4 regions of the Virgibacillus alimentarius genome follow, and region 3 is predicted to be linked to each of the others. Evidence: riboswitches for the same ligand, from Rfam matches in the RefSeq annotation. Region 3 holds a riboswitch; each other region holds the start of a gene.

Region 1 (6,159 bases), on a different contig from region 3:
TAAACAAAAAATGCCGTTTGCACGATTGCTTTATCGTCAAACGGCATTTTTTTGAGGTTGTAATTATTTTTTCTGTGATCCTTTCGAAATAACCCATACAATGAGTGCAATCAATAACATAAGGCCAGCACTAACTAAAAATGGAAGCCCTAATACTTCAGCAACGGTTCCTGAAATAAAAGAACCTGCAACTGCCCCTAGCGAAAAGAAGGCATAAAAAATACCATATGCTTTCCCGCGATCGACTTTGGAAGATGTTTCTGCAACAATTTGATTCATCGAAGGAAAGACAAGTGCAAATCCGCCACCATAAACGATCATAGCGAAAATACTGCTAAGGAAACTAGGGATAAAGCTCAGCATTGCAAGTGCGATAGCGATAAATGCAATACCGGTTAAAACAAGTCCCAGAGATGCGTACCTGTCATAAATTTTATTGATTGGTGTTAAAAAGATAATTAAAGCCACGATTCCAAAAATACTTAAAAGCATTCCGGTTGTTTCGGATGTAAGACCTAAATCATCCACTTTTAAAGGAAGTGCAAAGGCCAACGTGCCATTACTTACCATTAATGCAAAAGCAGCGAGGGAAGCTTGCATCAGGAGCGGATGTTTTAGGAGAGGAATAAAATGTTTCAGAGCAACTTTGTTTCTTTCACTGGAAACGAAGGATTCTTTAATAAATCTTGCTATTAATATAGAAGATATGATAAATAAGCCTGAAATCATTAAAAAAACAGATTCGACGGAAGCCCGTGCTGCCATAATTCCGCCGATAGCGGGGCCTATAATAGCGGCAATCCCAATACTCGCTCCGGTAAAGGCCATTGTTTTTCCTCTTGATTTATTGCTAGACATATCACCAACATATGCAAAAGCAGCCGGAATTAATATTCCTCCCGCAAGCCCGTGCAGGAGTCGGAAAATAAAAAGCTGTTCGCCAGTTTGTGCGTACGGATAAAAAAATAAAACAATGGCAACCGTAACCATCCCGGTAAGCAGCATTCGCTTACGTCCAAATCGATCAATCCAATGGCCGCCAACAACATTTCCAAGCATATTTGTAAGGGAATAAACTGCGACAATCGCTCCTGCTAAAATATGAGAAGCCCCTAATCCGAGTGCATAAGGGGTGATGATTGGCAACTGTACGAATGTATCTAAAAATGCAACAATGATAATGAAATAAAGTAGCTTGTTCATGTAATCGACCTTCTCTTTCTCTATACTTCTTTCATTATAACGCTCCATAAGTTGCCTGTCACTTTATGTATGATAAGATTCATTTTTTTGTAATAAGACTGTCTCATAGGAAGATAATCTCCTTAAAGACAGTCTCATTACGGCTACGAATTGTTCCTATTGTTCATACTTTCTTCGGCGATTTGGATCATTCGTTTGACCATTTCGCCACCTACCGATCCATTTTCACGTGCAGTTGTGTCAGCTCCAAGCTTTACATCAAATTCATTTGCAATTTCTTCTTTCATTGCATTTACTGCATTTTCCGCTTCAGGCACTGACAATGCATTTTTGCTTCTGTCATCCGCCATCGGTAATCCCTCCTTGGGATCGTTGAACAATTGGATGAACAGGATCACCTGTTCATCCTTTATTTTAAGCAGAAAACATTCTTTTATCCGTTCCAAAATATGGGGATATAAAGTAATTTTCAATCAAATTTGAATCTTTACAAAATGAATAGAAATCGCTATGATAGTACCAATTATGGACATTGGGAGTGTTTACGATGTGGACATTTGAGCAATCGAAAACGTTAAAACGTTTACCAGAGCAATTTTTTGCAAAACTTGTTCAAAAAGTGCAGCGCCTGAAGGATGAAGGACATGACGTGATTAATCTTGGGCAAGGAAATCCTGATTTGCCGACGCCGCCTTCAATTGTAAAGGCCTTGCAAAAAGCAGCTGAAGATCCGGTCAATCATAAGTATTCACCATTTAGCGGCCATACATATTTTAAAGAAGCAGTAGCAAAATTTTATCAGAGGGAATATGGAGTGGAAGTAGATCCAAAAAGGGAAGTATCCATCCTTTTTGGAGCAAAAACAGGCTTAGTGGAGATTAGCCAATGCTTATTGAATCCAGGTGATTTGGCATTACTGCCTGATCCGGGCTATCCGGATTATTTGTCTGGTATGGCGCTTGCCGATGCAAAACAAATATTGATGCCATTGTTAAAAGAGAATCATTTTTTACCTGATTACCATGCTATTTCTGAAGAAGACGCAGAAAAGGCCAAACTTCTTTTCTTAAATTATCCAAACAATCCTACGTCAGCAACTGCGACAAAGGAGTTTTTTGATGAAACGGTAGCTTTTGCAAAAAAACATCATCTATGTGTCGTTCATGATTTTGCCTATGGGGCGCTCGGTTTTGATGGGGAGAAGCCGCGCAGTTTTCTCCAATCAGAAGGAGCAAAAGAAATTGGAGTCGAAATGTATACGATGTCAAAAACATATAATATGGCAGGATGGCGCGTCGCTTTTGCAGTAGGCAATCCATCTGTAATCGAAAGCATTGATTTAATCCAGGATCACTTGTATGTAAGTTTATTCGGCGCCATTCAGTATGCGGCGGCCCAGGCACTTCTTGGAGATCAGACTGCTGTAAGAGAACTGGTTCAAACTTATGAGCGCCGGCGCAATCGTTTTATCAAAGCAGTGAAGGAAATTGGCTGGAAAGTGGATATGCCAAAGGGGACATTCTTTGCCTGGCTTCCGGTTCCAAGTGGGTATACTTCACAGGAATTTGCTGATTTACTGCTTGAGAAAGCCCATGTTGCTGTGGCTCCTGGAAATGGATTCGGATGTACAGGTGAGGGATATGTACGGGTTGGACTGCTTGATTCAGAAGAAAGATTAGAGGTAGCTGCCAAACGCATAGGAGAATTAGGTTTGTTTTAGGAAATAAAGGACTTGCGTTAAAGCAAGTCCTCCCTGAATTTAAGTCGAAGGTCGATTTGATTTGCTGTATTTCTTCTCATCTTTTGTTTTCATTGCATTTAACTCTTCTTTGCTTTTGTTTTTTGTTTTCGTTTTATCTTTTGCCAATGAAAATGCCTCCTTTATATTTAGTATGGTACACTTCATAAAAAATAATAGGTTAAAAAATTTTTCCCTTGTTTAATCTTGCAATCCATGTATAATTGTTAATGAATTCAAAATAAAATAATCGATTTAAAATGATCACCTCTAGGGGAGCTTTATGAAGCTGAGAAAGACGCAAACAGTCTTGACCCTTGAACTTGAACTAGTTAGTACTAGCGGAAGGAAGCGGTGTGGTATTTTGTATATTTTTGTATTGGCAACAATACAGATATTTGACGTACGATACATGCTAAAGCCACTTTCTTCGTGAAAGGGCTTTTTTTAATGGAAATGGAGGATTATCAAATGGAAAAAGATATCCAATCGATTATGAAGCAGGTAGATGAGAGGCAAGAAGAACTGCTTGATTTATTAAAAACATTAATTCGTTTTAGGACACCTGCACCACCAGCACGAAACACGGAAGAGGTACAAGCATATATTGCATCATTTTTAAAAAACAAAGGTTTTGATATTGACACGTGGGATGTATATCCGAATGACCCGAATGTTGTCGGAGTATTAAAAGGAAAAGAATCGGATGCTTATCAGAGCCTAATGATTAATGGTCATGTTGATGTTGCAGAAATTGGAGAGGATGAACAATGGGAAGTTGATCCGTTTATCCCGGTTGTGAGAGATGACGTGATCATTGGACGCGGAGCAGCAGATATGAAAGGTGGGCTTGCTGGAGCTTTATTTGCGATTCAACTGCTTTTTGAAGCCGGCGTTGAACTGCCGGGAGATCTGACTTTTCAATCGGTAATCGGTGAAGAAGTTGGAGAAGCAGGTACACTGGAATGCTGCAAGCGGGGTTATGAGGCGGACTTTGCCGTTGTTGTGGATACGAGTGATTTAGAGATTCATGGTCAAGGCGGTGTGATAACAGGGTGGATTACGATTAAAAGTGAGAATACGTATCATGATGCGACCAGAAGAAATATGGTCCATGCAGGTGGAAATTTATTCGCAGCAAGTGCCATTAATAAAATGGTGAAAATTTTAAATGGTCTGGAGGACCTGGAGCGCCACTGGGCTGTGACGAAAAGTTACCCTGGTTATCCGCCTGGAACAAATACGATTAATCCCGCTGTAATTGAAGGGGGGCGACACGCAGCATTTATTGCAGATGAATGCCGCCTATGGATTACAGTTCATTATTATCCAAATGAAACACATGAAACGGTGGCTAAAGAAGTAGAAGAGCACATCCTAAACGTCGCTGCAGCAGACCCATGGCTAAAGGAAAATCCCCCTCTTTTTACATGGGGAGGAACGTCTATGATTGAAGATCGCGGCGAAATTTTCCCTTCTTTGGAAGTGGATGAGAATCACGAAGCAGTGAACCTTTTGGCAAATTCACATCAACATGTTACAGGTGCAGAAGTCATTAAAGGTGTTTCTCAATCTGTAACAGATGGTGGCTGGCTTGGAGATGCAGGTATTCCAACAGCTATTTATGGTCCTGGTGATACATTCAATGCACATAGTGTTAATGAACAGCTTTCCATTTCACAATTGATAGACTACACAAAAATAATGATTAAATTTATTTATGAATGGACACATACAGCTAAAACAAAACAAGGAGTGTCAGCCAACCATGATCCATCAGCAGAAAATGCAAGCTCGATGTAAAAATAGCCTTCAGAATGTGAGGGAAATCAGATGAGCAAAGCCGTACTCGAATTTAAAGATGTGTCTTTTCAATATCAGGAAACGGACAAGTCAATAGATCTGCTTGATTCACTTCACTTCCGGGTTTTTGACGGGGAGTTTATCAGTATTATTGGTGCGAGTGGTTCAGGTAAATCAACGTTGTTCCGTCTGATTACTGGCCTAGAGCAGCCTGTGAGTGGATCGATCCATATAAACGGGGAGCAGCGGCCAAATCGACTAGGCAGTGTTGGTTACATGCCCCAGCAAGATTTACTCATGCCATGGCGCACTATCTATGAGAATGCTGTATTGCCGCTCGAGATAAAAGGTGTTAGCAAGCAGGATGCACATCAGCAGGTTGTGAAAGGATTGAAAGAATTTGGGCTAAGTGGGTATGAGCAGAACTATCCAAGCGACTTATCCGGTGGAATGAAACAGCGCGTATCTTTTTTAAGAGCTGTCTTAAGCGGTTCCAATATCTTGCTGCTGGACGAGCCGTTTAGTGCACTGGATGCGATGACAAAACTGTCGATGCAGGAGTGGTTGCTTGCGCAGTGGGAGAAAAGAGGCCAAACCATTTTATTTATTACCCATGATGTAAATGAGGCATTATTTTTATCTGATCGTATTTTTATTTTAACAGAGAGGCCCGTAAAACAGCTCAAAGAAGCAGTTGTCCCAATGAATCGCCCACGAACCTTAAGTGGTCTTCATGCTCCGGAAGTAACAAAAATGAAGGAGCAGCTAATTGAACAACTTCGAGAGAGGATTAGCCTATGAGAAATTATCTCCCCTCGATTTTATTAATTGCTGTTTTCGTCATCGTTTGGGAGGTTGGGGCAAGGATTGTTAATACGGAATTTATTTTACCAGCTCCTTCAGGAATTGGACTCAAACTTTGGGACTTAAAAGGATTGCTCTTGAAAGAACATCTCACGTCCACATTACTGATTATTGTGATTGGGCTTGCCATTTCCATTGTGCTTGGAATTGCTCTAGCGATTACGATGACGCAAAGCAGCGTAATGGAAAAAACATTTTATCCGATTATTATTACATCACAAACAATTCCAATCATCGCACTTGCTCCAATTTTTGTACTGTGGTTCGGGTATTCGATATGGAGTAAAGTCGTTGTGACAATTTTAATCACATTTTTTCCGATAACGGTTAGCACATACGACGGGCTGCGTTCCAGCAGTAAAGAGCTAAAGGAATTGCTGTTAACCATGGGGGCAAGCAAAAAGGATATATTTTTCAAATTAGATGTTCCTTCTGCTATCCCTTACTTTTTTTCTGGCATGAAAGTGGCTGTACCGCTCAGTGTAATCGGCGCTGCTATTGGTGAATGGCTGGGCGCCCAAGAAGGACTTGGCTACTTCAGCAGAAGAATG
Region 2 (6,159 bases), on a different contig from region 3:
CTATGTCCTATGTAGAACAATTAACAGAAAAAGTCGATACGATTAAAAAAGGTGGAAAAGAAAAGTACCATAAAAATAATCAAGAACGTGGGAAGCTATTTGTAAGAGAACGACTAAATTTGCTTTTCGATAAGGGACTGGATATCGAGGATGCATTTTTTGCTAACTGCATGGATGATGAGTTACCGTCCGATGGTGTCGTTACAGGGATTGGAGAAATGAATGGCCAAAAAGTGTGCGTGATGGCAAATGATTCGACTGTTAAGGCAGGATCTTGGGGAAAAAGAACAGTTGAAAAAATTATTCGTATTCAAGAGACAGCGCTAAAATTAGAACTGCCAATGTTATATTTAGTCGATTCAGCTGGAGCGAGAATAACTGATCAAATTGAAATGTTTCCTGGCCGCCGCGGGGCGGGCCGTATTTTTCACAATCAAATAAAATTGTCAGGCCGCGTTCCTCAAATTTGTCTATTATTTGGTCCTTCTGCCGCTGGAGGCGCATATATTCCTGCCTTCTGTGACATTGTCATTATGGTGAAAGGAAATGCCTCCATGTACTTAGGATCCCCTCGTATGGCTGAAAAGGTTATTGGAGAAAAAGTCACTCTAGAAGAAATGGGCGGTGCAAAAATGCATTGTGCTGTATCCGGTTGCGGAGACGTTCTTGCTAAAACGGAAGAAGAAGCCATTGAATTTGCAAGAAACTATTTAACGTACTTCCCTGCTAACTTTAGAAGCAAACCGAAAAAAGCTGCAGTTCCCGCCCAAAAAGCGTTTCATAAAACAATCAAGGATATTATTCCAGCTAACCAAAATACACCTTTTGATATGAAAGAATTGATCGATCAGATTATCGACACAAACAGCTTTTGTGAAATTAAAAAGTTATTTGCACCAGAAATAATAACGGGATTGTCCCGTATTAAAGGTGGAGTTGTAGGTATTATTGCAAGTCAGCCACGCCAAAAAGGAAGTGTATTATTTCCAGATTCGGCAGACAAAGCTGCGAAATTCATACAATTATGTGATGCATTTAATATTCCCCTGCTCTTCCTTATGGATGTGCCTGGTTTTATGATAGGTACAAAAGTGGAGAGTCAAGGTATCATTAGACATGGTGCAAAAATGTTGGCATCTATGAGTGAAGCTACGGTTCCAAAAATTTCAGTAATCGTTAGAAAAGCTTATGGGGCTGGTCTTTATGCAATGGCTGGACCTGCATTTGAACCAGACGCTGTTTTAGCATTGCCAACAGCACAAATTGCTGTGATGGGACCGGAAGCAGCGGTAAATGCAGTGTATGCAAATAAAATAGCATCATTAGAAGGAGAAGAAAGACAAAGGTTTATAAAGGAAAAACAAGAAGAATATCGTGATGATATTGACGTTTATCGTTTAGCATCTGAAATGGTTGTCGATCAAATTGTAGAACCAGATCAGTTAAGAGGGGAATTAGGAAAGCGTTTTAAAGCTTATGAATCAAAAAATGTAGAATTTACAAAGAGAAAACATGGCGTACTTCCCGTATGAATGAATTTGCACCTTGATCATTTTCAAGGTGCTTTTTCATAAATCCATTTACAAACGTTATCCAAGTGAAATTTAATAACAAGCGCAAAGTTCCATTTCTAATCCTTTTATTGGCACTTTTCATGAACCTTATACTCTTTTCTTTGCAAAAACGATTGCCCCGCATCTTTATATCACGTAATGCCACCCTTGGACCCTCGCCCTACATAATGGTGGTGTTCCTAACCAAAATGCCTGCCTTCTTTTTTTCCATTATTTGCATAATATTGGAAATGATTTGTTTGTTTCACTCGCTTTACTATAAAATAACCAATAAAGGCACCAGAAATACTACTTACTAAAAATGAAGGCATAAACACCATGGCTCCCATCGAACTTCCCATTAATATATTCGCGTACGGGACTGCAAACAAGGAACCAATCAGCCCTGTTCCAACAATTTCTCCAATCACAGCCATTATTTTTTTGCCAAAATGTTTATAGAAAATACCAGCTAAGAAGGCACCAATCATCCCCCCCGGAAAAGCAATGATTGTTCCTAGTCCAAGCATATTACGAATCAACCCCGTCACAAAAGCGATTATAACAGCTGGAACTGGTCCTAATAGTATTGCCACCATAACATTGATCGCATGCTGTACTGGATATGCCTTTGCAACCCCTGCAGGAAACCAGAGTAATTGGGAACCGATTGTCGCTATAGCAACGAAAACTGCCATTGTTGTAATTAGTCTTGTTCGATTCACATTGTATTCCCCTTTTTCCGCAAAATGTGATATTTCCCGGGAAATATCGACAATATTTACTGCACCTTGTCTAATTGTTCTCGCAGTTCTCTTGCAGCTTGCTCAGCGTCCCCTGCTTGACTAATTGCCGTGATCACTGATATACCTGCCGCTCCTGCTTTTTTTATTTGCATAGCATTGGATTTTTTTACCCCGCCAATAGCTACAATTGGAATGTTAACTTTCTCCGTAATATCTCTAATCGTCTGAATTCCAATAGGCTTTTTACCTGGTTTTGTTGCCGTTTCAAAAATTGGGCCTACTCCGAGGTAACTAGCTCCTTGCTGCTCAGCTAGTACTGCTTCTTCTATAGTTGATACAGAAATACCAATCGGAAAATTATTTGGAAGTTTTTCTCTAGCCTCTTTAATTGGTTCGTCTCCTTGTCCCAGATGAACTCCATCAGCACCAAGCTGGATAGCCAAATCGATATCGTCATTAACAATAAATGGAACTCCCTTTTCTTGACATATCTTCCTTAGCTGTTTTCCAAGCTGAATTTTATCTTCGCCTTTTTTTACATGAAGTCCTTTTTCCCGATACTGAAAAATGGTAACTCCGCCATCGATGGCTTCCTGTAATACTTGGGAAGGATTGCGCTTTGTATTGTCACTTCCCATTATAAAATAGAGTAGAAGATCTTTTTCATTGATCATAAAAGGTTAATCCTCCTGAGCTGTGAACATTTGTATTCTTTTTCGTTTCGTAACATCCTGATTTGTTAAATTATAAAGGCTATCCATTAAAGCAGCTGAGAAAGCTCCTGGGCCACTCACTGTTTCCATAGCAATTTCTGATGCTGCTCCATAACTGCTAACTGCGTTTACAGACGCATGATACCTATCATCAGCTACACTAACAAAAGCTCCAATGATAGCAGTCAGTAAACAGCCAGATCCAGTAACCTTTGGCAGCATGGGTACACCATTTTTACATAATGAATATCTTTCACCATCCGTAATAACGTCAGTTTCTCCTGTCGTAATAACGATTGAACCATATCTTCTTGAAACTTGCTTCGGTATATTGGGATTGATATGATCTGTTGATGCATCGACACCTTTCATTTCTGATCCGACTTCCCCTAAGATAGCTATTTCCCCTGTGTTTCCGCGAATAACAGATACATTAATTTCACCCAAAATTTGCTTTACTGCTTGTTTTCTGAAACTTGTTGCCCCGACTCCAACTGGGTCTAATATAACAGGAATCCCTTGATCATTAGCAGTTTTCCCAGCAAGAAGCATGGCTCTCACTTGAGTTTGTGTACACGTTCCAATATTTAACACCAGCGCATTAGCATGGCTTACCATCTCTTCCACTTCTTCAGGAGCATTTGCCATTACAGGCGATGCACCTATTGCTAATAATCCATTTGCTGAAAAATTTGCAACAACGATATTCGTAATATTATGGATCAATGGTTTTTGTTTTCTTATTGCTGTGATGTAGTCCATTAATTAGCCTCTTTCGTTTTATTTTCCGGAACTCCCTGCAAACGATAACCCCAGTGGTTTGTCGGTCCGTTCCCCCTGCCTATTTCTAAACTGAATCGAATGGCGTCAGTTATAAATTGCTTAGCGATCGCAACAGATTCATAAATTGATTTTCCTTTTGCTATTTCTGCTGCAATGACTGCGGAATACGTACATCCTGTTCCATGTGTATGCTTTGTATTAATTCGTTCTGTCGGGAATTTGTAAATTTTCTTCCCATCAAATAATATATCAATCGCATCTCCAGCAAAGTGACCGCCCTTCACAATAGCAGATTGTGCTCCTAACTCCTCGACTATTCGCTTGGCAGCAATTTCTGCATCCTCGGTTGATTGAATAGACACTTCCAATAGTTCTTCTGCCTCTGGTATATTTGGCGTAATAACAGTAGACAACGGAACTAATGCTTCACGGATCGTCTGTCTTGATTCTTTATCCATCAAATGATCTCCACTTTTAGCAACCATGACTGGATCAAGAACATATGGAACATGGTTAGATTTGATTGCATGACTAACTACTTCCATCATTTCAGGTGTGGCGATCATCCCTGTTTTCACAACGTCTGGTACAATATCATTAAAAACACTTTCAAGTTGCTTCTCTATAAATGAAACAGATAGATGTTCGATAGATTGAACGCCTAATGTATTTTGTGCTACGACCGACGTAACAACGCTCATGCCATAAACTTCTCGCTCCTGAAATGATTTTAAATCTGCTTGAATCCCTGCACCACCAGTTGGATCCGTACCAGCAATCGTAAGTGCAGAAGAAGTTGCATATTTCATCGTTTATTAACCCCTTTTCATGGAAAATCCCTATGAAGGAAAAATGGAGATAAGGTAATTTCATAATAAAAACCACACCAGGAAATTGGAGTGGCTTGATATACGTATACAAAGGTATAGCTGTTTTCATATACTATAACCGTTCTCCACTTTCCTACGCTAGTTTGAACTAGATCAGGTTCGAAGGGTTGAGGATTTTACCTTATCTCAGCCATGTGGCACCCCTAGTGGACTTTCCTATTTAATTATGCGTTATATCTTAACTTAATCATGATAACACCTAATTGTCAACTAGATGAAATACGTTGAATAAAAAATAGTTTTCAAGTAATATTTTATTGTGGAAAATGATTTATGTAAAAGGGAGCTTATCATAATGAACGTAAACTTTAATCTTGAATTTGATGACCTATTAGCCTTTCAAGAAGATGTTATTAATAATTCGCGCACACATGATATAAAAGCTAAATACTTTAAATGGATTACAACCATCATCATTCTCCTTGGAATGCTATTGCTTGTAAAGACTTCTTTATTATCGGCCATATTTATTCTAATAATAGCTATGATCTATTTTTTTCTATTTCCATATTTATATAAATCTATGACTTTTCGTAAATTAAAGAATAAACTGCAAAACAATGATTATTCACATATACTTGGCCCCTGTCAAATGACTTTTTCCGAGAATGGAATAGATAGAGAAACAAAACATTCTACCTCCCATTTTAATTGGAATCAATTTGAAAAGGTAAGCGAAGATAATAAACATTACTTTTTATATGTAACAGATTTAGAAGGATTAATTATTCCGAAACAGCCGGATCACATGAATGAAAAAGAGATAACGGAATACAACAATATGATTAAAAATTTCATTAGAAACCTTAAGTAACAAATCTCTATTCACTTCTTTCGCAATATGCGGAAAGATGAGAAACAATATTGTAGTCTTGAATCCTCCATTCCACTTGGTTAAAGGTAATATTACTAATACAAGCATTAATTAGTTTTGTTTTCCCTGAACCTATCTTTCCATTTGATATGGTGGCTAAGATCGTGTTAATTACAGCTCCATGTGCGACAAGCAGGATATGCTTACCCTGATTGTTCTCGATGATCTCATTCAGACCAGCCATTACGCGTTTCCGAAGGGCTCCCCGTGTTTCCTGATTAGGATAATCTTTATCTGGATATTTTGCCTGTCGCTCTCTTTTTGTCATACCCTGTGCTTCCCCGTAATACCTTTCTACAAATGCTTCCATTTCAATGAGCGGAATTTGGAGCTTTTCATTGATAATATTCGCTGTCTGCTTTGCCCGTTGCAAAGGACTTGTTATCAGTACATCATACTTCGTTTTCACCAGCTGATTAGCACATTCCTTGGCTTGTTCTATTCCCCTCTCATTTAGAGGGGTATCCATTTGCCCCTGTACGACTTCTAAAGCATTCCAGTCCGTTTCACCATGTCGTACCAAGCTTATACTTGTAATTTTTATGCACCTCCATTAAAAATAACTCTCTATCACTTTCTATCATTATATAATAATATTTC
Region 3 (6,159 bases):
TGAGCACGGATCACGGATATAATAAATAAGCTCACATATGAAATGGAGTTGCTAAAGCAGATGAATGTTGATTAGAGGTGGATGACTATGAAACTAAAGTATATCATGATAATTTTAGGTATTCTTCTATTGGTTGGGTGTAGTAACAGCGATTCTGAGGAAAACAAGCAAGCCGATAAAACTGATGCGGAACAAAGTGAACCAACTAAAGTAGATCAGAATGCTTCTATTGATTTTAAAGAAGTTATCATAACGATTGTAGATCAGAAAAATGTAACGATCGAAGGGAAAATAAAGGCAAAAAATGCTTCAGCTTTTTATCGTGTGGAACATGATTCTGTCCTGGTAGATGAAACGGAACTGGATTTTAAGCAAATGGATGAGGGGTGGAGTGACTTTGATATTAAGTTAACACTCTCTGACAAAGTTGTGGAATCAGGAAAATTACCGGCACTAAAACTATATGGAAAAGATAAATATGGCAACGAATTATATCCAAATTATCTGCCAATTGATTACATCCGACAAAGTTATTAATTAATCAAATATAGAAAGCGGTGTGTTAACATACCAGTTTGTCAAAATTCTGGAAAGAAATGGACATGGGTGCAAACAATTAAAACAATAGTACGGCTGAAGTGTCCATATTGTGGGTCAAAACAACATGAAACGGCATCATCAAGGAAAAGGAGTCCCATTTGCTCGCTCCGTTACTGATTGTATTGCCAGTTAACGCACTATTAGATTTAACTTGGTCAAAATTTTTTATATTTCTGACTGCTATGATTATCGTTATAATAGGAACATATCCTCTCACGTTAAAGCTATTCAATGATAAAGAACCTTAATGGTAAGGTTTATGCCAAAAATAAAACGCAGGTATCTGCGTTTTATTTTTGAGTATTAAGCGAAAGCGTGCTGGCGGGGCAAATATAAAAAGCGTACTGGATTATTATAACCATCTTCAATAGAATCTTTGTTTTAGTAATAAAATACTTCTACCTTGTGGCATTTTTTACATTTATTAAAGTTGGGATGGTATTTAAATTGATGATTACAATTTTTCTGGATGTTTTTTAATCGGTTTTCTAAACGGGAAATATGCTTTAATGCAAGCTCAATTTCTTCTTCAATCTGTTGCACTTCCATGTCATTCATTCCCCCAGTATTTATTGATAAATTGTTCCACCTGACTTTTTGAATTCTTCAGCTTTTTCTTGCATCCCTTTTTCAATATCTTCTTTAGTGAATAATTTATTTTCTTTTGCATAGTTGCGTATATCTTGAGAAATTCGCATACTGCAAAATTTTGGTCCACACATGGAGCAAAAATGAGCTGTTTTTGCATTCTCGGCAGGGAGTGTTTCATCATGATATTCCATTGCACGTTCTGGGTCTAACGAAAGATTAAATTGATCTCTCCAACGAAATTCAAAACGCGCTTTTGAAAGGGCATCATCACGCTTTTGTGCATTAGGATGGCCTTTAGCTAAATCTGCTGCATGTGCAGCGATTTTATACGTAATAACACCTTCACGAACATCGTCTTTATTAGGAAGCCCCAGATGTTCTTTAGGTGTGACATAACACAGCATAGCTGTTCCATACCAGCCAATCATCGCTGCTCCGATTGCAGAAGTAATATGATCATATCCTGGTGCAATGTCAGTTGTTAGCGGACCAAGTGTATAAAATGGAGCTTCACGGCAAATTTCAAGTTGCTTATCCATATTTTCTTTAATCAAGTGCATTGGTACATGTCCAGGACCTTCTACCATGACTTGAACGTCGTGTTTCCATGCTAGTTTAGTTAATTCCCCCAGTGTTTCTAGCTCTGCAAATTGTGCTTCATCGTTTGCATCAGCTATCGACCCAGGACGTAAGCCATCTCCTAGAGAAAATGCAACATCGTAAGTTTTCATAATTTCACAAATTTCTTCAAAATGTGTATATAGAAAACTCTCTTTATGATGGTATAGACACCATTGAGCCATAATGGATCCGCCCCGAGAAACAATGCCTGTCTTTCTTTTTGCTGTTAATGGAATATATCGGAGTAAAACCCCTGCATGAATCGTAAAATAATCAACTCCCTGTTCTGCTTGTTCAATTAAAGTATCTCTGTAAATTTCCCACGTAAGGTCCTCTGCTACACCGTTAACTTTTTCCAACGCTTGATAAATAGGAACAGTACCAACAGGAACGGGTGAATTTCGAATGATCCACTCCCGGGTTGTATGAATGTTTTTTCCTGTAGATAAATCCATGATCGTATCAGCACCCCATCGGGTAGCCCATGTCATTTTTTCAACTTCTTGTTCGATAGAGGAAGAAACAGCTGAATTCCCAATATTCGCATTTATTTTTACATGAAAATTTCGCCCAATGATCATTGGTTCTGTTTCTGGATGGTTTATATTAGACGGAATAATAGCTCGTCCACTAGCCACCTCATCACGTACAAAAGCCGGATCCATATTTTCTCTAATAGCTATAAACTCCATTTCCGGTGTTATCTTTCCATTCTTTGCATAATGCAATTGGGTGACATTTTGTCCTTTTTTTGCTCTTAAAACATTTGGATTTATTCTTGGAAAAATATTGCGGTCTGCTCTTGGATCATTTTCCATTTTAAAACCATTGTCTTCTGGTTTTATTTTTCTTTGTTCATATTCTTCGATATCACCTCGTTCATCTATCCATTTACTGCGAAGTGGAGAAACTCCTTTTCTAATATCGATATCATAATCTTGATCTGTGTAAGGGCCACTTGTGTCGTACACACGCAGCGGCGGATTTCTCTCTTCTCCGAAGGTACCAGTTGTAGGACTTAAAGCAATTTCTCGCATTGGTACTTTTATATCCGGTCTTGAACCTTGGATATACACCTTTTTACTACCAGAAAAACTGGACATAATCGAGATATTTTTTTCATTCAATGACGATTTGGACATAAAAAAACCTCTCCTTTTTTTGTTTTTGAAGGACGAGATTCTAGATATACAAGCGTAGATTTTTTGAGAAATGAAAAGCCGGTTCCAAATGGATGGACCCGGCTGAATGTACGATGGCATTATCTGTAATTGCTTAACTTTCCTACGCTGGTATGAACCAGATCAGGTCCCAAGAGTCAAGAAACCTCATAGCGTTTCTTTCTCAGCCCAGCTCATTGGACTCCCCTAGTTAAATATTCATTTTGAGAATAGTATAACTAATTTTTTAGGAAAGTCAAGTATATAAACAATTTTTTGACAGTAGATTTTTATTTTTTCGTCGGATATAGAACAATATACATCTTAAGTCTTAGAACAAAATATAGCTCCGGCTCATTACGGTTTGTATGATTTTCAAATAAACTAGATCAAGTAAAGAAAAAGGAGGCGAAATAGTTGAAAAAGTTTTTGCTTTTTGTCGCAGGATTAGCAGCCTTGTTTATTTTGCTAATGAATATTGGACCAATGGTTTTATTAGGTGTCAGCATTTGGCTGCTTTATATTGTTTTTAAACAATTTCTTAAAAGTAATTCTACAGCAGGAAAGATTGGCTGGGTTATTGCTGGATTAGTCATTTTTGGAGTTGCTTTATCTAATATATATGCAGTATTAGGCATTGTTGCAGCATATGTATTATATGTGATCTTTACAAGCTGGAAAAGTGATGAAAAAGAATTAGGGACTGGACAAGTTTTGGATGCAGATGACCCATTTAAAAATTTTGAAAGACAGTGGGCAGAGTTACATAACCATTAAAAGGAGTGCTCAAATGACAAATATATTTACTCGTATAAAAGATTCAATTGCAGCAGATTTACATCACATGATGGATCAAAAGGAACAAAAAATTCCGATTGCGGCGTTGAATCAGTATTTACGTCAAAGTGAACAGGAAAAAGAAAAGGTCAGAAAGTTAGTTGAACGCCAGTATCGACTAAAAGGTGAATTTTCCAAAGAGTACCTTAAAGCGAAAGATTTCGCTGATAAACGATTAAAACAGGCAAATATTGCCGAAAAAGCTAGCGAAGAAGAAATGTACAATTTTGCAATGAAAGAACATGAAGAATATCAGGGACGAGCAGAGAGAATGAAAAACTCCCGGGAAGAAGCAATAACACAACTGGAAATACTAGAACAAAAGTATGAAGAAATGAAGCATAAATTAAAAGATATGCATTTGCGCCGGATGGAATTAATGGGACGTGAAAATATAGCGCACGCTAACCACCAAATAAATCTTGTAGTGAGTGAGGAAGCGGATCGTCCATACGCACGTTTTGCCGAAATGGAGCAATACATTGAAGGATTGGAATATAAAGTGAATAGTTCGTACTATAGAAGCACGTTTGACCGTAAGATTGCACAACTTGAGAAGGAAATGCAAGAAAACGCATCAGCGAAGTAAGTCCAATGTCTTTGTCATGCAGACGAAATTAGAAACATGGTATACTACTAAGACGCAGGCATACTGCGTCTTTTAAATTCCAAGCTAAATAACCAGAAAGGAGTTCCCTACATGTTTAAACGATTAACAACAGACACTTTGAATTGGATTATTATTATTGGGATGATTCTGTTTGTTATTGAAGTGTCCTTTTTTCATGGAGGGTTTATTTTTTCTACGTTATTTTCAGGTGCGCTCGTATACATAGGTTGGAAAAAATTTACACAATTATGGGGGAAAATCTGTTTTTGGATTGGTACAATTACCCTAATTTTTAGTGTGCTAAACATAATTGCCATACGATTTTTAATTGTAGTTGGTCTTATTATACTGATTATTCATTATGCGAAATCTAAAAATGAACCAGAGCGGATTGAACCGATAATTGAATTAGATGAAACAAAAGAAAATATAAGGGAAATAAAAATCACACCAGTATTGGATGCTGGGTTATTTGGTGATAAAGAAACAAGTGAAAAAGCATTTGCTTGGAGAGATATCAATATTCATGGATTCTTTGGTGATCGGGTCATTGATCTTAGCAGTACTGTTTTACCTGATGACACTTCAGTCATTTCCATAAGGCATATGATAGGTAATATTGTAATTTATGTACCTTATGAAGTTGAAATATGTATTCATCATAGTTCCATTTTTGGACGTGTTACCATTTTGGGAAATTACCACGGTAAATTAATGAACCAAACCATTTCCTATCAAACGGAAAATTATGTTCATACGGATCGCCGTGTTAAAATTATGACGTCTTTGTTATCTGGTGACATCGAGGTGAAGCGCATATGAATGTTGTTTTACGTCATGCCATGATAGGAATTGTTTTTAGTGTCTTACTTTCTCTTATCATGATGGGCTTTACATTTCTTACATTTCCACCAGAAGAGTGGTCGGTCCTAATGGAACGAGATGTCTGGGATATGCCTTTTCTCTTATTTGCATTAATCATTCCTGTCATGATTGGTGCTATTACCGGAATATCCGTTGGCTTGTATTGGCACAAGCGACTTCACCGTATCGATCGACAGCTAGATGAGCTAGTAAAAGGACAAAAAGTGACCATTTATGATGCACCAGAAAAAGAATTCATACAAATACAAACAAATATAAGGCAGCTAAGAGAGAAGCTGAATAAGCAAACAGAGCTTAAACAGCGTCAAGCGACTGAGCGTGCCCATGAGCGAGAAAGAACGTTACAGGAAGTAGTGATACAGGAGAGAAATCGTCTTGCCCGGGAGTTACATGACTCTGTCAGTCAGCAATTATTTGCTGCTTCCATGATGATGTCAGCAATTAATGAATCGACCCCACCCGAAGATCATGCTATCCAACAACAGCTTACGATGGTTGAGAAAATGATTAATCAATCACAGCTTGAAATGCGGGCTTTATTACTGCATTTACGACCTGTAGCCTTAAAAGGAAAATCATTAATCGACGGCATCAATGAATTGTTAGGTGAACTTACCCAAAAGGTTCCAATCGAAGTTGAATGGAAGGTGGAAACGTTACATCTAGATAAGGGAATTGAAGATCATTTATTTAGAATCTTACAAGAGTCCATTTCAAATACACTTCGGCATGCAAAAGCATTAACCATCCATGTTATGTTAATCGAACGGGATAATATTGTTATTTTACGTGTTGTTGATGATGGTGTTGGATTTGATATGGAGAAAACCCATACCAGTTCTTATGGACTGCAAA
Region 4 (6,159 bases), on a different contig from region 3:
TCGTGCACTAGCACAAGAGCCAAAACTGATTCTAGCAGATGAACCAGTAGCTTCATTAGATCCGATGATGACGGGACAGGTGATGGATGACTTGCTGCGTATAAACCAAGAGTTAAACATGACAATGGTCGTCAATTTACATGATATCGAAATAGCGAGGAAATACGCCAATCGAATTATTGGGTTAAAAGCAGGAAAGGTAGTATTTGACGGAAAAGCTGATGAAGCAACCGATGAAGCATTTGCTGAAATATACGGAAAAACTGATAAAACAAGTGAAAGGATGGGGATGGAACAATATGAAAGAATTGAAAACACAGCAAACGGCTGAAATCTCCGCTTCCCCATCAAAATTAAAGCCAATCGTCACATCTCTACTTGTTTTATTACTTGTACTTGGGAGTAGCTGGCAAATCGGGTTTTCATTTACAGAATTGATTCATGGGCTTCCAAACATGTGGGATTTAATTGTTCAATTAGTGCCCCCTGATTGGGCATATTTTTCGGTGATTACTTCCCCCTTACTTGAAACGATACGAATGGCTATCATCGGTACAACAATTGGTGGAATAATTGCCTTTCCTCTTTCTATTTTAGCGGCTCGAAATGTTTTCCATTCTATATGGATAACTGTTCCAGCTAGGTTTATATTAAATTTAATCCGAACACTGCCTGAACTATTATTAGCGGCCTTATTCGTCGCTGTTTTCGGTATTGGGCCGATTCCTGGGATATTTGCATTAACATTATTCTCTCTAGGTATTATTGCAAAACTATTTTATGAATCTGTTGAATCTATTGACCCGGGTCCTATGGAAGCGATGACAGCTGTTGGGGCAAATAAGATCAAATGGATATTTTTTGGAGTGGTACCACAAGTAATGGCATCCTTTACCTCTTTCTTTTTATATACGTTTGAGATCAATATTCGGGCAGCTGCAGTATTAGGTTTAGTCGGTGCCGGAGGAATCGGTTTATACTACGAACAGACACTTGGTTTTCTGGATTATGGGAAAACAGCTTCTATTATTATGTATACATTAATTGTTGTATTATTGATCGATTACCTTAGTACGAAAATAAGGGAGAAGTTAACATGAGTCGAGTACGGCGAATAAGCATTATGATGGCAATATTATGCATTTACATATGGGCCTTTGCTGGTTTACCTATAGTAGAATTAAAAGAAACATCGCTTGAGGTTATATCAGCTATTTTTTCTGGACTATTTCATCCAGACTGGGGATATGTATATGATCCTGGTGGGGAAGATTTGCTTCGAGGATTGCTTGATACACTAGCGATTGCCTTGCTCGGCACATTTATCGCGGCCATTCTTTGTGTTCCATTTTCATTTATGGCTTCCAAAAATATAGTAAAGTCAAAAGCTACGGTGGGAATAAGCAAATTTATTTTAAGTTTTATACGAGTTTTTCCAGATATTGTTCTAGCATTACTATTTATAAAAGCAGTTGGTCCAGGTGCATTTGCAGGTGTGCTAGCACTGGGGATTGGTGCTGTAGGTATGCTTGGTAAGTTAATTTCAGAGAGTGTAGAAAGTGTTGATTTAAATGCAAAAGAAGCATTAACCGCTACTGGTGCAAACCCGATCAAAACATTTATGTTTGCCGTTGTACCCCAAGTATTACCAAACTTTTTTTCTTTTATTTTATACCGGTTTGAAGTGAATGTACGTGCTGCGACTGTTTTAGGAATCATTGGCGCGGGCGGAATTGGAACACCGCTTATTTTCGCTTTAAGTGTACGCGACTGGGAAAGAGTGGGTGTTATTTTACTTGGAATTATTTTGATGGTTACGCTGATTGATCTTATTTCTGGGAAAATAAGAGCTCGCTTCACATAAGCAAAATGACTAGAAAAACGATATCACGGATCATCTATGATATTTAAAAGATGCTCCGTGTAGTCAATTTACCGGTTCTGTATTGGATGAAACCCTCGAAATTTAGAATTACTCCCTGTTACTAGCTTAATGATAGAATGATTAGCCTTTTCTCAAAGTATTTCCTTCTTTATAACTTCCAACAAAAAATTCCATTGCGATTAGGAAGGTTGAAGCCCGGAGAATAGATGTTACAAAAACAATCGAAGTGTGTTAATATGAAAAAGGTCGGCTTCCATACCATGTATCTTAGTTTTAATTCCTGCCTAGTTGTTCTTTTTTATACCTCGAACCTGTATAACCCATCTTTCCAATCATTAATCTGATTTACTTAACAACAAGAAGAAAGGACAATGAATAATATGAGTTTAACAAAAAAGATTATTATTGCACTTATTCTTGGTGTAATTGTTGGTATAGGCCTTAACTTTACTTCTTCCGACTTGTTCGTAATCATAGATAAATATGCATTAAATCCTGTTGGGCAGCTATTTTTAAATTTAATTATGATGATCGTTGTACCAATTGTTTTTGTCTCCATTGTTCTCGGTACCGCAGGAATTGGCGATCCGGGTAAACTGGGTAAAATTGGTGCTCAAACGATTGCCTTTTACCTAGTTACAACAGCAATAGCGTTGATGCTTGGGCTAGGGATAGGCACTTTACTGGAACCTGGTAAAGCCGGGGTGTTTGAGACGAATAAAGCTGATTTTGAAGAGCAATCAGCTCCACCTATTATGGAAACAATCGTAAATATTATTCCGGAAAATCCATTTGAAGCAATGACAACAGGGAATATGCTTCAAATTATTGCTTTTGCTATTTTTATAGGGGTCGCACTAGCTGTGTTAGGGGAGAAAACGAAAGGAATATATCAATTATTTGAACAAGCAAATGATATATTAATCTACATTGTTAACGCAGTTATGAAAACGGCTCCATATGGTGCATTTGCCTTGGTTGCTTCAGCAATAGGTGATGCAGGATTAGATGCATTAGGATCAATGGCCATGTATATGTTTGCTGTAATCTTAACATTAATTTTACATGGAGCGATCACCTATAGCTTGGCAATATGGGGAATTGGAAAAGCAAAACCATCTAAGTTTTTTAAAGAATTTTTTCCTGCTATGTCTGTTGGATTTAGTACATCTAGCTCAAGTGCAGCATTACCAGTTTCGATGAAAATTGCCCAGGAAAAACTAGGTATTAAAAAGTCTATTAGTAGTTTTGTGCAACCGCTTGGAGCTACGATTAATATGGATGGGACTGCAATTATGCAAGCCGTAGCAACGGTGTTTATATCCCAAGTCTATGCAATCCCTCTCGGACTAAACGATATGTTAATGGTGGTTCTGACAGCTACACTGGCAAGTATTGGAACTGCTGGTGTACCAAGTGTCGGGTTAATTATGCTGGCTATGGTCTTGAATCAAATTGGTCTTCCAGTTGAAGGTGTCGCACTTATAGTAGGGGTTGATCGTCTTTTAGATATGCTTCGGACTTCACTCAATATTACCGGAGATGCAGCTTGTGCATATGTCATTTCTGAAAATGAAAAACGAAAAGAAAGTAAATTAGCTAAATCATCCTAAAACAAAAAGGTTGTCTCAAATTAGGTTGTAATAACCTAATGAGACAACCTTTATCTATTATTAAACGCTAGCACGGACTTCTACTGGCCACATTTCCTTGTTCTCTGCCATATCCCAGAACATATACTCAAAATAGCTTGTTTTTACAACAATTTCTTCAATAAAAGCAAGTTCATGCTCAGGTTTACCTTTAGCGATTGTATTGATTAAATCAATACAATCATTTGCTAACGCTGTGAATTCATCAGATGAATACATTTGTACCCAGTTTCCGTAAAATTCATGTTCTAAAGCACCAGGCACCTTCGCCAGTGACTTGCCAATGTAATTATAACTCCAAGCGCATGCAAGTACAGAGGCGACAACATTTTCAATGCCTCCACGCTGCGAAACATTTAGCATATAGCTTGTATACGCGGTTGTAGTAGCAGCTGCTTCTGTGTTTTCTAATTCTTCATTGGATATGCCGAACTTACTTGCATATTTACGGTGAAGATCCATTTCCATATCTAATGTTCCGTGAAGCAGATTTGCAAAAGTAGTCATGGTATCTAAATCTGTAGCTTTCGCACTTCCTAAAGCAAATAGACGTGAATACTCAATAAGATAAATGTAATCCTGTTTCATCCAATGCTTAAATTTTTCTTGATCTAGCCAGCCTTCTCCAAGTCCTTTTACAAAAGGATGTTCTAAATAAGACTTCCAAATAGGTTCTACTTTGTTCCATAACCTGTCTGTGAATAAATTTTCCATTTTATATATCTCCTTTTTCCTGTATTTACTAGAAACAAAGACCAAACTGTTAAATCGATCGACCTCCTAAAATGATTAAGAGGAAACGAAAAACCCATTCTTTCATTGGTAGGAAGAATGGGTTATGCGCATACAAATATCGCATGTTCCACTTCCCTACGCTAGTGCAAACTAGATCAGGTTCAAAGGGTCAAGCTTCCTCTCTCAGCAATTAAATTGCTCCCCTAGTGAAATGAAAAAATATTAAGTTATTTAACTATTAATGCCATTAAATCATATCTGATTGTATAAAGCAAGATAGCTTCATAGAGGTATAAGAAAATTTTTATAGGCAATCTAAGCAAAATTACTTTAAAAATGTCACAAAATGTTCTAAAATAAATATATAGACAAAATTGTTACAATAAAGTGTAATTACACAATTTTTAAAAATTAATAGAATTCCAAACTAAACAACATGAGGTGATAACATGGACATGCAACGTATACCCGCTCAGAAAGGGAAGTATAATTTACAAGATTATGATAAAATGCGAGAAACATTCTCATGGGAGGATGCGAAAAAGCATTTCAGCTGGAATGAGACTGGAAAGGTGAATATAGCATATGAAGCTGTTGACCGACATGCACAAAATCCAAAATTAAAAGATAAAGTTGCTTTATATTATTCATCTCCTGATAGAGAAGAACAATTAACCTTTGAACAAATCAGTAAAAAAAGCAATCAGTTTGCAAATGTATTAAAAAAGCATGATGTTCAAAAAGGTGATCGTGTTTTTCTATTTCTACCAAGGAGTCCTGAATTTTATATATCATTTTTTGGAATTATAAAAACCGGTGCGATTGCTGGACCACTATTTGAAGCATTTATGGAGCAAGCTGTTCGCGATCGCTTGCAGGATAGTGAAGCAAAAGTTTTAATAACCACTCCAGATCTCTTGGAGCGTGTTCCGCAAAAGGATCTTCCGGAACTAAAAAAGATCATTCTTATCGAAAATCATAATGAAACAGCGGATAAGTATATTGATTATAAAGAAGAAATGGAAAGTGCATCAAGTGATTTTGATATAGAATGGGTGGACTTAGAAGATGGAATGCTCATTCATTATACCTCTGGTTCAACTGGAAAACCAAAAGGCGTTTATCATGTTCATAATATAATGATTCAACAATATATTACAGCAGAATGGGTACTTGATCTAAAAGATGATGATGTATACTGGTGTACGGCAGATCCAGGATGGGTCACTGGAACATCATACGGAATTTTTGGCCCATGGTTAAAAGGAGTTTCAAATGTTGTCCGTGGTGGACGATTTTCACCAGAAGCTTGGTACGATACAATCGAAAAATACAATGTATCCGTATGGTATACAGCACCAACAGCATTACGAAAGTTAGTTAGTGCAGGAGAAGATGTTGTAAAACGATTTGATTTATCATCCTTACGTCATGTAATGAGTGTGGGTGAGCCATTAAATCCGGAAGTAATCACTTGGGGATTGGAAGCGCTTAACCACCGAATTCATGATACATGGTGGATGACAGAGACTGGAGCACATATTATTGTGAATTTCCCTTCTCAAGAAATACGTCCTGGTTCCATGGGAAAACCAATTCCAGGTATTGAAGCATCTATCGTTGATAATGAAGGAAATGAACTACCGCCAAACCAAATGGGTAACCTGGCTATTAAAGAAGGTTGGCCTGCAATGATGCGTAAAATCTGGAATAACCCTGGTAAATTTGAGAGCTATTTTGTTAATGGCTGGTACCTCTCTGGTGATAGTGCCTATCGCGATGAAGACGGATATTTTTGGTTCCAGGGCCGATTAGATGATGTCATTAACACATCTGGTGAACGAGTTGGGCCATTCGAAGTAGAAAGTAAATTGCTCGAACATCCAG

What was found. A riboswitch is a leader RNA that binds a small molecule or an ion and turns the genes downstream of it on or off. The one in region 3 is predicted to bind thiamine pyrophosphate.
Region 1: another riboswitch for thiamine pyrophosphate. It lies ahead of J2Z81_RS12240 (acetylornithine deacetylase); the one in region 3 lies ahead of thiC (phosphomethylpyrimidine synthase ThiC).
Region 2: another riboswitch for thiamine pyrophosphate. It lies ahead of thiD (bifunctional hydroxymethylpyrimidine kinase/phosphomethylpyrimidine kinase); the one in region 3 lies ahead of thiC (phosphomethylpyrimidine synthase ThiC).
Region 4: another riboswitch for thiamine pyrophosphate. It lies ahead of tenA (thiaminase II); the one in region 3 lies ahead of thiC (phosphomethylpyrimidine synthase ThiC).

Annotation. Positions count from the first base shown of each region.
Region 1 covers NZ_JAGIKX010000027.1:27,251-33,409, reverse strand. Annotated here, with positions in the region: gene J2Z81_RS12260 (AarF/UbiB family protein) at 1-3, shown strand, start outside; gene J2Z81_RS12255 (MFS transporter) at 64-1,203, opposite strand; gene J2Z81_RS12250 (alpha/beta-type small acid-soluble spore protein) at 1,347-1,553, opposite strand; gene J2Z81_RS12245 (pyridoxal phosphate-dependent aminotransferase) at 1,751-2,923, shown strand; TPP riboswitch at 3,204-3,308, shown strand; gene J2Z81_RS12240 (acetylornithine deacetylase) at 3,413-4,744, shown strand; gene J2Z81_RS12235 (ABC transporter ATP-binding protein) at 4,775-5,545, shown strand; gene J2Z81_RS12230 (ABC transporter permease) at 5,542-6,159, shown strand, end outside.
Region 2 covers NZ_JAGIKX010000024.1:38,242-44,400, forward strand. Annotated here, with positions in the region: gene J2Z81_RS11615 (acyl-CoA carboxylase subunit beta) at 3-1,532, shown strand; gene thiW (energy coupling factor transporter S component ThiW) at 1,754-2,278, opposite strand; gene thiE (thiamine phosphate synthase) at 2,335-2,973, opposite strand; gene thiM (hydroxyethylthiazole kinase) at 2,980-3,774, opposite strand; gene thiD (bifunctional hydroxymethylpyrimidine kinase/phosphomethylpyrimidine kinase) at 3,774-4,604, opposite strand; TPP riboswitch at 4,739-4,840, opposite strand; gene J2Z81_RS11640 (YcxB family protein) at 4,981-5,499, shown strand; gene J2Z81_RS11645 (histidine phosphatase family protein) at 5,507-6,097, opposite strand.
Region 3 covers NZ_JAGIKX010000016.1:10,941-17,099, forward strand. Annotated here, with positions in the region: gene J2Z81_RS09270 (hypothetical protein) at 88-537, shown strand; gene J2Z81_RS09275 (serine protease) at 982-1,149, opposite strand; gene thiC (phosphomethylpyrimidine synthase ThiC) at 1,170-2,954, opposite strand; TPP riboswitch at 3,077-3,191, opposite strand; gene J2Z81_RS09285 (lmo0954 family membrane protein) at 3,390-3,749, shown strand; gene J2Z81_RS09290 (PspA/IM30 family protein) at 3,763-4,398, shown strand; gene liaF (cell wall-active antibiotics response protein LiaF) at 4,510-5,241, shown strand; gene J2Z81_RS09300 (sensor histidine kinase) at 5,238-6,159, shown strand, end outside.
Region 4 covers NZ_JAGIKX010000005.1:44,910-51,068, forward strand. Annotated here, with positions in the region: gene phnC (phosphonate ABC transporter ATP-binding protein) at 1-331, shown strand, start outside; gene phnE (phosphonate ABC transporter, permease protein PhnE) at 300-1,100, shown strand; gene phnE (phosphonate ABC transporter, permease protein PhnE) at 1,097-1,864, shown strand; gene J2Z81_RS05150 (dicarboxylate/amino acid:cation symporter) at 2,266-3,498, shown strand; gene tenA (thiaminase II) at 3,559-4,251, opposite strand; TPP riboswitch at 4,388-4,487, opposite strand; gene acsA (acetate--CoA ligase) at 4,722-6,159, shown strand, end outside.